2 regions of the Nocardioides luteus genome follow, and region 1 is predicted to be linked to the other one. Evidence: riboswitches for the same ligand, from Rfam matches in the RefSeq annotation. Region 1 holds a riboswitch; the other holds the start of a gene.

What was found. Region 1 has a riboswitch for cyclic di-AMP ahead of HD557_RS29040 (C40 family peptidase). Riboswitches for the same ligand answer to the same signal wherever they lie in the genome.
Region 2: another riboswitch for cyclic di-AMP. It lies ahead of HD557_RS18980 (C40 family peptidase); the one in region 1 lies ahead of HD557_RS29040 (C40 family peptidase).

What each region holds. Positions count from the first base shown of each region.
Region 1 is NZ_JADOVJ010000001.1:3,530,999-3,534,975, reverse strand. Features, by position in the region: gene HD557_RS16945 (DEDD exonuclease domain-containing protein) at 1-1,122, opposite strand, end outside; gene HD557_RS16940 (NYN domain-containing protein) at 1,321-2,586, opposite strand; gene HD557_RS16935 (hypothetical protein) at 2,709-2,906, shown strand; cyclic di-AMP (ydaO/yuaA leader) riboswitch at 3,003-3,207, shown strand; gene HD557_RS29040 (C40 family peptidase) at 3,223-3,977, shown strand, end outside.
Region 2 is NZ_JADOVJ010000001.1:3,961,202-3,965,178, reverse strand. Features, by position in the region: gene ligD (non-homologous end-joining DNA ligase) at 1-767, shown strand, start outside; gene HD557_RS18985 (response regulator transcription factor) at 782-1,462, shown strand; cyclic di-AMP (ydaO/yuaA leader) riboswitch at 1,716-1,877, shown strand; gene HD557_RS18980 (C40 family peptidase) at 1,880-2,683, shown strand; gene prfB (peptide chain release factor 2) at 2,857-3,975, shown strand.

The sequences.
Region 1 (3,977 bases):
CTGGAGCGCCTTCTCGGCGACCTTCTTGGAGCCGAACGGCCCGAGGTAGTCCGCGTCGTCGTCGAGCACCCGCTTGACCAGCGAGAGCCTGGGCCACGGCTCCTGGGTGAGCTTGACGAAGTGCATCTTCTCCGGTCGTCGCGAGCGACGGTTGTAGGGCGGCTTGTGCTCACCGATGAGCCGCAGCTCGCGCACCCCCGCCTCCAGCGCCGTGGCGCACTCGATGCCCTGCACGGTCGCCGCCAGCCCGACCATCTCGCCCATCCGGGAGCGGGTCTCGGAGGCGGTGAAGTAGGTGCGTACGCGCGTGCGCAGGTCCTTCGAGGTGCCGATGTAGAGCACCCGGTCCTGGCTGTCCTTGAACAGATAGACGCCGGGCGCGTGCGGCAGGTCCTCGGCCAGATGGCGCTTCTTGCGCTGGGCGGTGGTGACCTTGGTCGAGAACGCGGCCAGGTCCTCGAGGGTCAGCACACCGAGGTTGCCGAGGCGCTCCATCATCCCGTGGAGGACGTCGACGGTGGCCCGTGCGTCCTGGAGCGCACGGTGGTTGGGGGTCGTGGGGGAGCCGAAGACCCGCGCGAGCGAGCCGAGCTTGTGGTTGGGCGCCTCGTCGCGGGTGATCACCCGCCGGGCGATCTTCACCGTGTCGAGCACCTCGAAACGCGGCCAGGGCCGCTCCTGCTTCGCCGCGAAGTGCTTGAGGAAGCCCACGTCGAACGGAGCGTTGTGGGCGACCAGCACGCAGCCCTCGGCGAACTCGAGGAACGCCGGCAGCACCGACTCGATCGTGGGGGAGGAGGCGACCATCGAGTTGGTGATGCCGGTCAGGACGGCGATCGACGGCGGGATGCCGGTGTGCGGGTTGACCAGCGTCTGGAACTCACCCAGCACCTCGCCGCCGCGCACCTTCACCGCGCCGATCTCGGTGATCATGCCGCCGTTGTCGGGGCTGTTGCCGGTAGTCTCCAGGTCGACCACGCAGAAGGTGAGGTCGCGCAGCGGTCGGCCGAGCTCGTCGAAGCCGCGCTGCGCCTCCCAGCGGCCGGCGGTCTCCTGGTGCCGGCGTGCCACGGCTCGGGCGCGCATCTCCTTCCGCGCCTCACGAACCGCCATCGTGCTCATGTTCGAACACACTAGCGGGCGCCACCGACAGTGTTCGATGCGATTGCTTCGCAATTCGCGCAGCGCCTGCGCTTGATCCTCGTCTTCCTCCGCTCCGTTCGTCGCTTCGCTCCTCACTGCGCTGCGTCCAGACGAGGAGCGCTCCGGCGCTGGTCGTCGGGGATCGCTTCGCAATTCGCGTTGCCCGAGAGCGCGCCGTCAGCCGAGAAGGGGCGAGAGCGAGGAGAGCGGGACGGTGCGGGCGCCGGCGCGGCGTACGTCCTTGATGACCTCGGCGTCGTCGGTGGCGACGAGGACGACACGGCCGGCGGGCTCGGCGTCGACGAGGTCGCGGATGACGTCGTCGGCGATGACGCCCTCGGGGGAGAAGATGACCTTGACGCCACGAGGGGGCACGGCGGTGGGACGTACGGATGCGGAGTGGGCGTCGAAGACGACGGTCGTCTCGGCGCCGGTGCGGGCCGCGATCGGGGCGATCGCGCGCAGCAGCCGCAGCCGCTGGGCATCGAGCGCGGAGTCGGGCCACAGGGCCTTGGAGACGTTGTAGCCGTCCACGATCAGCCGGACCCTGGGCATCGCCAGGAACTGCTCGAGGTGGGCGCTGCTGGTGACGCCGACGCCCGCGGCGGCGTCGGCGGAGGCCAGCTCGGCCTCGACCCGCTCGCCCGGGGTGCCGGTGACCGGCGGCAGCGCGAGCTCGCGGCGGAGCCCGCCGGCCGCGTCGAGCAGGGTGTCGAGCAGGAACCGGGCCCGCAGCGAGGCGTCCTCGCGGTCCGTCTTCGACGTACGCCGCTCGGCGGCCGCCTCGCGCTCGAGCTTGTCGATCTGGCCGCGGAGCTGGCGCAGCTGGCGGTCACGGGAGGCGAGCTCCTCCTGGGCGCGGGCGAGCGCCTCGCGTGCCTCGGTCAGAGCCTCGTCCAGGCCGGTGCCGGCCTCGCGGGCGGCGGCCCGCGCCTCGCCGAGCTTGCGGCGCAGCGCAGTGTTGTCGGCCTTGAGCTCGTCGAGCCGCGCCTTGCGGTCGGCACGCACCTCGCGGATCTCGTCCTCCGCCGCGGCGAGCTTGCCGCGAAGGCGAGCGACCTCGGCATCGACCACCGGGACCGCGGCGGCGTCCAGCCGGTCCAGGGCCTCCTTGAGCGAGACCTCCCAGCCGTCGGGGCGGACGAGCCACACGACGGCGGCCGCCTCGGCCGGATCCTCCGGCAGCGTGACGTCCTCGCCGGAGCCCTCGGAGACGTACGCCGGGCGCAGCTGGCTCCCGACCTTCTCCCGCACCTCGTCGTCGGTCTCGAGCACCGAGGCGATCATCGCGCCGCCGGCCTTGGCGCGCCGGGCGGGCGCGAAGTCGGCGATCCGCTTGAGCGCGGGCGGGAGCCGCACCACGTCGGGAAGCACCCCGGCCGTGAGCGCGACGATGCGCCCCCGGACCGTGTCGGGGAGCGTCGCGTACGCGGAGACCTCCATGTTCCAAGTGTAGGGACCACCCCAGCGATCGCCGCCTCGAATACCGCGCTGCGATGGCGATGACACGCCGCACGCAACCGTACGAAAGCAAAAATGTCGGTGGTCGGTGAGACCGTCGCATCATGACGACGAGAATCGACTGTGACACCTGCCTCGTGCGCGGACTGGCGTGCCACGACTGCGTGGTCACCGTGCTGCTGGGCCCGCCGCCGGAGCTGACCATCGAGGACGAGGAGCGCCGGGCGCTCGACGTGCTCGCCGACGGCGGGCTCGTCCCGCCGCTGCGGATGGTGGCTCTGCCACTAGTGGAAGGTATGTAGCCGAACTTTTGGGCGTGGGTGGTTGGCAGGTGGGGGATCCCGTCGGCTAATGTGCGCAGGAACTTGGCGCTCGTGGAAGTGAGTCAACCGGCTCACGCGAGTGTCGCGCTTAGTCCAGGCCCGCTTCGGGGCGGGCCAGGAGCCGGGGAACCACACCGGTCGTACGCCGCAAGACGGAGTGCGATCACCTGGGGTGCATCCGCCGCAAGGTCGATCTGGGAGACCAGGTCGAGGAGCGGTGGTAGGGCAGGTCGTGCCTGAACCCGTCAGCTCACCCGGTAGGCGTTCAACGACTACACAAGGAGACCGTCCGCTCGTGACACGCGACCGGAAGCGACTCATTGCCGGTGCAGCCGGCATCGCCGCCATCGGTGTCGCCGGGATCATTCCCGCAGCGACCCCCGCCCAGGCCGAACCAGACATCGACGACGTTCGCAAGAAGGTCGACAAGCTCTACACGCAGGCCGAGGCGGCCAACGAGGACTACAGCAACGCCAAGCTGCGGCTGCAGGACCTCAAGGACCAGCTCGAGGACCTCAACGCCGACGAGAAGCGCCAGAGCAAGGAGCTGGACAAGATCCGCGCCGAGCTCCGCGACTCCGTGCTGCGGCAGTTCGAGGGCTCCGACGTCTCCGCCGTCGGCCAGGTGATCACCTCCGAGGACCCGCAGGAGTTCCTCGCCGGTCTCGCCACCGTCTCGTCCTACAACGCGCTGCAGGCCGACCTGCTGGCTCGGTACAACACCGAGGCCGAGGCCCTCCAGGTGCGCCGCGAGGCCACCGAGGACGCCAAGGCGCAGATGGCCAAGGTCAAGACGACCATGCAGCAGAAGAAGAGCGAGATCGACAAGAAGTTCGAGGCGGCCCAGTCCGAGCTCGACGAGCTCGAGGCCGATGAGCTCGCGAAGATCCAGTCCACCGACACCAGCATCCCGTCCAACCTGCCGCCGCCCTCGGGCCGCGCCAAGGCGGCCGTGGACTACGCCCTGGCCCAGGTCGGCGACTCCTACGTCTACGGCGCCACCGGCACCGAGTCGTGGGACTGCTCCGGTCTCACCATGGGTGCCTGGGG
Region 2 (3,977 bases), 430 kb from region 1:
TCCAGGACCGCGCCGTGACCAGGATCCGCTGGCCGCACGGCATCGGGGACATGTCGTTCTTCGAGAAGAACGCCCCGGCCGGCACCCCGCGCTGGGTCCGCACGGTGACCGTCCCGACCACCGGCTCGCGCACGGCCGACCACAAGGAAGGCACTCTCACCTTTCCCATCCTCGACAGCCTGGCGGCGCTCACCTGGGCCGCCAACCTCTCCGCTCTGGAGCTGCACGTCCATCAGTGGACCGTCGGTGCCGACGGCACGCCGGCCGGCGCGAACCGGATCGTGATCGACCTCGATCCCGGCGAGCCGGCCGGGCTCCAGGAGTGCTGCCAGGTCGCGCTCCTGGTGCGTGAGGCGCTGGGCGAGCGCGGACTCACCGCAGCGCCGGTGCTCAGCGGCAGCAAGGGCCTGCACCTGTACGCCGCCCTGCCCGAGCCCGTCGAGCCGGATCTCGCCACGGCGCTGGCCAAGGAGATCGCCGAGGACCTGCAGAAGGCCAACCCGAGCAAGGTGACCGCGACGATGACCAAGAGCCGCAGGTCAGGCAAGGTTTTCCTGGACTGGTCGCAGAACTCGGGGTCGAAGACGACCATCTGTCCCTACTCGCTCCGCGGCAAGGAGATCCCGAAGGTCGCGGCCCCGATCAGCTGGGACGAGGTCGAGGAAGGAGCCGAGGATCCGCTCGCGATCGACCAGCTCGGACCTAACGATGTGGTCACACGGGTGTCAGAATCGGGGGATCTCTTCACAAGGGCTACAGGCCTCTAACTATTGTTCTCCCCATGTCTAACTCCGTGCTCGTCGTAGAAGACCAAGAGGACATCGCCGCTCCGCTGGTGCGCACGCTCCAGCGAGAGGGTTACGACGTCACCTGGGTCGACTCCGGCAAGAAGGCGCTGGAGCTGCTCGCGCCCCCTTACGAGGCCGAGCTCGTGCTGCTCGACCTGGGTCTTCCCGACATGGACGGACTCGAGGTCTGCAAGGCCGCGCGCGACAACGGCTACGAGGGCGGGATCATGATCCTCACCGCCCGTGACGCCGAGATCGACCTGGTGGTCGGGCTCGACGCCGGTGCCGACGACTACCTGGCCAAGCCGTTCGCGCTGGCCGTCCTCCAGGCCCGGGTCCGCGCGCTCCTGCGCCGCTCGGGTCCGGTCGAGCCCGGCGCCGACGACGACGCCCTGCGCATCGACGTCGCCGCCCACCGGGTCTACGCCGGCGAGCGCGAGGTGACGCTGACCGGCAAGGAGTTCGCGCTCCTGGCCGTGCTGGCCGCCTCCCGCGACAAGGTGGTCTCCCGCGACCGGCTGATGGCCGAGGTCTGGGACGAGAACTGGTACGGCTCGACCAAGACCCTCGACGTCACCGTCGGACGCCTGCGCCAGAAGCTCGAGGCGGCCGGTGTGCAGGAGAAGGTCGTCGCGGTCCGCGGAGTCGGGTTCCGGCTGGAAGCCGGAGAGTAGTCACATCCGACTCGAAGTCGGAGCAACCGCAAGTTCAACACGGCGTCAGACCGTTGTTCAGTGCGTGAGATGACTCACAAACGACGGCAAAAACACGCGTGACCACGCGGAATGTGCTCGGAAACCGGGCATTCGGGATTGGATCCGGTCCAAATCGCATGTCACCTTGGTTGAGCCGTGCAGAACGCACGACCGGCCCCGGTACACGCCGAATCCTGTCCCTCCGGAAGCCGGCCCCTACTACTGAACCCCCTTTACCCTCACACTCAGCAGTACGTATGGGACAGGAGCGGGGGACCCAAGTTCCACGCGACTAACTCGGACGGTCGCTTGGGGTGAAGCCATCCAAGGATGGCCGGGCAACCTTCTAGCCCGAACCCGACAGCTCACCTCGCAGGCGTGGGAAGGAACTCACGCATGTCCAAGTCCGTATCCCGTCCTGCCCATCGAGGCAACGCGCGCCCGTTCCGGTCGCCGAACGTCTCGCTCGTGCGGGCCATCACAGGATCTCTCAGCGGCCACGGCAAGCTCGCCGGCCGCATCACTCTCGCCAGCGGTATCGCCGCCGGTGCTCTGGTGGCGGTTCCCGCCGCCAACGCCGCGCCGGTCTCCCATGAGGTGACCACCGTCGAGTCGGCCCCCGTGGTGGAGGCTCCGACCCTGGAGGCCTCGGCCACCCCCGCGGCGATGCTCACCGACATCCAGCAGCTCGAGAGGGCTGTCGAGGTGCAGCAGCGGAAGGCCGAGGCAGCCCGCAAGGCGGCCGAGGCGAAGCGCAAGGCAGCGATCGCGGCCAAGAGGGCCGCGGAGGCGAAGAAGAAGGCCGAGGCGGAGGCCAAGGCCTTCGCCGCGAGCCAGCAGGGCAAGATCGAGCGGGCGATCAGCGTCGCCTCGGAGCAGATCGGCGACCCGTACGTCTGGGGTGCCACCGGTCCGAGCGCGTTCGACTGCTCCGGCCTGACCCAGTACGCCTTCAGCGCCGCCGGCATCGAGCTTCCCCGGGTCTCGCGGGACCAGGCAGCTGCGCTGCCGACGATCCCGAACGACCAGATCCAGCGCGGTGACCTGATGTTCTGGGGCAGCCCCGTCTACCACGTCGGCATCTTCCTGCGCTGGGAGAACGGCGAGGCGATCATGCTGCACGCCCCCAAGCCGGGTGCGGCTGTTCGTGAAGAGGCGGCCTGGAGTGGCTGGTTCGCCGGCTCGACCCACCAGGTCTGAAGTTTCTCGGGGCCCGTTCGATCGGGCTGACCCCCACATATCCCCCTGGCGCTCGCCCTCCGGTCCTCCTGCCGGAGGGCGAGCGCATATTTTCCGAAGCTGAGCCCGAGGAGGTCGGCATAGTGGGGTCGGCGAATCGAGCGGCGCACCACCGGTCAAGTAACCTGTAAGACGTGGCAGGCCCCGAATTCGACACCGAGATCAAGCAGCTCCAGGCAACGATGCAGACCATCGGCCAGGTGCTGGACCTGGACGCGATGCGCAAGGAGATCGCCGACCTCGGCGAGCAGGTCGCCGCGCCCGATCTCTGGGACGACCAGGACAACGCCACCCGGGTCACCGGTCGGCTCTCCCTGCTGCAGGGTGAGCTCAACAAGTTCACCGAGCTGAGCAGCCGCATCGAGGACCTCGAGCTGATGGTCGAGATGGCCCAGGAGGAGGGCGACGCCGACACGCTCGCTGAGTCCGAGGCCGAGCTGGGCCGGGTCAAGAAGGCCGTCGAGAGCCTGGAGATCCGCACCCTGCTGTCGGGGGAGTACGACTCCCGCGAGGCCCTGGTCACGATCCGCTCCGGCGCCGGTGGCGTCGACGCGGCCGACTTCGCCGAGATGCTGATGCGGATGTACGTCCGCTGGGCCGAGCGCAACAAGTACCCCGTCGAGGTCTTCGACACCTCCTACGCCGAGGAGGCCGGGCTCAAGTCCGCCACCTTCGCGATCCACGCCCCCTACGCCTACGGCACCCTGTCCGTCGAGGCCGGCACCCACCGCCTGGTTCGGATCAGCCCCTTCGACAACCAGGGCCGCCGCCAGACCTCCTTCGCCGCGGTCGAGGTCGTGCCGGTGCTCGAGCAGACCGACGAGATCGAGATCGACGAGAACGACATCAAGGTCGACGTCTACCGCTCCTCGGGCCCCGGTGGCCAGTCGGTCAACACCACCGACTCGGCGGTCCGGCTGACCCACATCCCCACCGGCACCGTGGTCTCCTGTCAGAACGAGAAGTCGCAGCTGCAGAACAAGGCCGCCGCGATGATCGTTCTCAAGGCCAAGCTGCTCGCGCTGAAGAAGGCCGAGGAGGAGGCGCAGCTCAAGGAGCTGAAGGGCGACGTCGCCGCTTCTTGGGGCGACCAGATGCGCAACTACGTCCTCAACCCCTACCAGATCGTCAAGGATCTGCGTACGACCTACGAGGTCGGCAACCCGCAGGCCGTCTTCGACGGGGACATCGACGGGTTCCTCGAGGCCGGCATCCGCTGGCGCCGAGGTGCCGAGAAGGCCGAACAGAACTGAGC